DNA from 2 places in the Priestia sp. D51 genome. Region 1 is predicted to be linked to the other one. Evidence: a T-box and tRNA genes for the amino acid it is inferred to sense, from the RefSeq annotation. Region 1 holds a T-box; the other holds one or more tRNA genes.
The links. The T-box of region 1 lies ahead of trpS (tryptophan--tRNA ligase). A T-box ahead of a tRNA ligase gene usually reads a tRNA of that ligase, here a tRNA-Trp.
Positions count from the first base shown of each region.

Region 2: it encodes a tRNA-Trp, which carries the amino acid that the T-box ahead of trpS (tryptophan--tRNA ligase) is inferred to sense. The anticodon was not compared.

Region 1 covers NZ_JBLTIR010000003.1:84,439-86,635, reverse strand. The annotation lists gene ACNHOZ_RS12385 (peptide ABC transporter substrate-binding protein) at 1-168, opposite strand, end outside; T-box leader at 835-1,039, shown strand; gene trpS (tryptophan--tRNA ligase) at 1,116-2,105, shown strand; gene ACNHOZ_RS12375 (YjbA family protein) at 2,136-2,197, opposite strand, start outside.
Region 2 covers NZ_JBLTIR010000004.1:161,787-163,983, forward strand. The annotation lists gene ACNHOZ_RS17525 (Na+/H+ antiporter NhaC family protein) at 1-628, opposite strand, end outside; tRNA gene ACNHOZ_RS17530 (tRNA-Gly) at 844-915, opposite strand; tRNA gene ACNHOZ_RS17535 (tRNA-Leu) at 936-1,017, opposite strand; tRNA gene ACNHOZ_RS17540 (tRNA-Trp) at 1,044-1,117, opposite strand; gene ACNHOZ_RS17545 (phospholipase D-like domain-containing protein) at 1,358-2,197, opposite strand, start outside.

The sequences.
Region 1 (2,197 bases):
AAAAGGCTCAGTTTTAATGTTTACGCGAAGCTCTTGCTCTTTTTTCTTGTCGCCACCATCACTGCTAGCATTTTCACTGCTACCAGATTCTTTGTTAAATCCACATGCAGCTAAAAACAAGCTCATGACAAGCAGCAAACTGAAAAGAATCGACAACCTTTTCTTCATTGCGTGTTACCCCCTATTAAATTTTGTTTGTGTGGCAACCATATTTTTTTGATATGCACTAATTTCTTAATCCTCTTTCAATACAAAATAATCAGTTATTTTTTCGCGTAGTAGAGCGTTAAAGACCTCGCTGCAAAATTATTCTTCTACCCTATGAAACTGTCATCAATTGTTTACATGCTGTAAATCCAATGTATGCGCTTAATATGTAGAAGACTTATTCATTACAAAATCCGCTAATTGAAACAAAACATTGTCTATTTTGTGTTTTCTGAAAAATTAAGAAATTGTAATACCTTTGTAAAAAATATGTTTGTTACGCCTATTATAAATATTTTAAAAATTTATTGCAATACTATTATTTAATGGTATTTTTTTGTCATAAGGGAAAAAACCTTATCTTATAAGGATTGTGCCTACTTGTCTGACGTCTAAAATCTTTTTTGTAGTATAGGTATTACAATAGTATTACAAAGTTATTAGAAATACTAAATAAAAGATTTTTACCAAATCCTCCACCAAATTTTCATCAAGAAATGCTTTAATTAAAAGGTTCTTGTCTTTTTTCATCGCAGAAAAATTCCAGTAAATTGTCTTATAAAACTTTTTAGCGATAAGATGTTTAAATTCCTGCTTTTTCGCGTTATAATAACGAATAACTATATAATTAAAGCTGTGAAAAAGAGTAGTATGCAGAGTTTTCATTTTTAGAGAGTTTGTGGCTGGTGAGAACAAACATTGAAACCTGCAGAATGGACTTTGGAGCTTTCAAGTGAAAAGCTTGAACGTTGATCTCAACGTTACATGAATAAAGATAGTTCACAATAATGTGTGCTAATTAGGGTGGCAACGCGGTCCATTCGCCCCTAGCTTATGCTAGGAGCGGATGGGCCTTTTTATGTTGTATACGTAAACTAGCATCATATATGTGCAGATGAAAGGAAGATTTGATGAAAACAATTTTTTCAGGTATTCAACCAAGCGGTACAATCACTTTAGGTAACTACATTGGAGCGATGAAGCAATTTGTTGAACTTCAACATGACTATAACTGTCATTTTTGTATTGTAGATCAGCATGCAATTACAGCGCCTCAAGACCGTTTAGCACTTCGTAAAAACATTCGCAGCCTTGCTGCTCTGTATGTAGCAGTAGGAATTGATCCAGCACAATCAACTTTATTTATTCAATCAGAAGTGCCCGCCCACACGGAAGCAGGATGGATGTTACAGTGCGTAGCGTATATCGGTGAACTTGAGCGTATGACTCAGTTTAAAGATAAGTCCGCTGGAAAAGAAGCAGTATCAGCAGGATTATTAACTTATCCTCCACTAATGGCAGCTGATATTCTTTTATACAACACCGATTTGGTTCCAGTTGGTGAAGATCAAAAGCAGCATTTAGAATTAACGCGTGACTTAGCTGAGCGCTTTAACAAAAAATACAATGATATCTTCACTATTCCTGAAGTACGTATTCCAAAAGTGGGCGCACGCGTCATGTCTCTTCAAGATCCTACGAAAAAAATGAGCAAGTCCGATCCAAACCAAAAAGCTTTTATTACGCTCTTGGATGACGCTAAAACGATTGAAAAGAAAATCAAAAGTGCCGTAACGGATTCAGAAGGTATTGTTCGCTACGATAAAGAAAATAAGCCAGGTATTTCAAACTTATTAAGCATTTATTCAATCCTAGCAAATAAATCAATCGAAGACATTGAAGCAATGTACGAAGGCAAAGGTTATGGTGACTTTAAAGCTGACACAGCTAAAGTAGTAGCTGAAGCACTTGCTCCAATTCAAGAAAGATATTATGAATTAGTTGATTCTAGCGAGTTAGATGATATTTTAGATCAAGGTGCCGATAAAGCAAATGCAACGGCTAATAAAATGCTTCGCAAAATGCGAAACGCAATGGGAATTGGCCGTAAACGTTAAAAAAAAAACGACTGCTATGCAGTCGTTTTTTTAATTCACTTTTGGCTCTTGTTCAATTTCCCAAAGTTTTTCAAAGAAAGGTTGTCCTTTTA
Region 2 (2,197 bases), on a different contig from region 1:
TGAAATAAATCCCTACTAAAATAATCACAATCGAAAAGAAATTATAAGGAATGCTTTGAATAAACAAAGAATAAGCGTCTTGTTTTATGCCTTGATGATCAATTGCCATTTGAATGATTGAGACCATATATCCTACAAATGCCGTTGCCACGGGAATTAAGACGATAACGGGAGTAGCAGTTGTTTCAATAACAAACCCTAGCTCTGCTGTCGTCATTTTCAATTTTTTCAGCAGCGCTCTCATAATGGGCGCGATCGTCACAAAACGAAAGGTGGGAGCACTGAATGTTCCAATGGTTGAAACATAGGTTAAAATAAGAGCTTTTTTTCTTGTATCAATTCTTTCTGCAGCTGTTTCCACAAAACCTTTAACTCCTCCAGCCATCTTAATCATTCCGATAAGCCCTGAAAACGCGTATAAAAAGACAACGATTTCTATATTACTTTTATTTCTAAGAGCTTGTACAACGTAGTGAAGTAACTTTTCAACACCTCCGACAATCGAATGATCAATCAAATAAGCGCCTACTAATAAGCCTAAAAACAACCCTGGCAGCACTTGTTTGGTGAAAATAGCTATTGGAATAACAATTAAAAACGGTATAATTGAAAACCAACTAGATTCCATAGGACTCTCCCCTATCTTAAAAACCATATTAGACGTCTTCACGTATCGTTCATTAGCTTTTACTGTAACCCCAATAATATGTGTATATTCACGAAAACGATACGTATAAGCAGCACTGATTGAATAAACTATTTCTAATTAAAAACAGCATAGTAAAAATCTTTATTTCTACAACAAAAAAAGCAGTTTGCACATGCAAACTGCTTTTGAAAAGAAGCGGAAGACGAGGTTCGAACTCGCGACCCCCACCTTGGCAAGGTGGTGTTCTACCACTGAACTACTTCCGCGCCATATATAAAAGTAAAGATGCGGGTGAAGGGACTTGAACCCCCACGTCATAAGACACTAGATCCTAAGTCTAGCGCGTCTGCCAATTCCGCCACACCCGCGTGTGAATTGAAAAACAACTCCAAAATGGCAGGGGCAGTAGGAATCGAATCCACACTGACGGTTTTGGAGACCGTAGTTCTACCTTTAAACTATGCCCCTAGACATGATTTCTTCAAAAGAACCTCGTTTATTGACAACGCTATATTATAATAAAACATATATGGAATTTCGTCAATAGGTCTTTTTATGAATCATGACTAGTACTGGCGACTTCAAAAAAAACTGTGAGGCATATCACAGCTTTTCACACTTCTCACCGCCAGTTGCAGCACCTTTTACCCTCTACCATTTATTTTTAGAAGCTTTCTGTAAAAGCCCTTTTTTAGGCAAAGTGCAGAACTATACAAAATGTCTCCAAAATCGCGTGAAGACTGAAAGAATATGGAGGAGTGCAGATTTTACAGGAGGCACGTTTTTTTGAGAATCCGTATTAAAATCCACAGGTTCCCCCTCATTTCCCACAAGCGTACTGTGAGAAATTTTAGTTTCAATAGCCCCTGTTAGCTCGGCTGCAAATTCTTCACTATCTATCATAACCATAGATTCAGTATTTAAAAATACAGAACGTGAATCTAAGTTAAAAGAACCAACTGCACTCAAACGCTGGTCGTAAACAACGGATTTCCCGTGAATGGAATAAGGCTTTTGATATTCATAAAGCTTTGAAGCCGCTTTTATGACGCGATTTTTCACTCCTAAGTATGCAGAAAAAGCCATAGCATTCGGAGTGGACGTAATAGAATTCGTTAAAATAATTCTTTGCACTTTAGATTTTACTGACTTATCTATATACTGTTCCATCTCTTTTGTTGGTACAATATAAGGACTTTGAACGACAATGGATTTTTCAGCTTGCTCGGAAAGCTTAATAAACGTTTTCCATATAAAAGGGCTTTTATTCATTCTTTGAATAGGGTTTGTAATAAAAGAAACCTTTCTTGTAGGCATCGTTGATTCTCTCCATACAATATAAGGATGGACAAAGGGTTCGTTTGCTTTTTTGGCCTCTTCGTATTGATCTATTAACAATTTCTTTCCTGAAAGGCCACGAAATTGTTTAGTTTTCTTGAGCTTTGGAAAAGCTTTGCCCGTATACGGGTGGTTCCATAATTTCTCTACATACTTCTCCATTGAAAGAATGACACTATTACTTTCTTGCTTTGTATTATAAATCAGCAC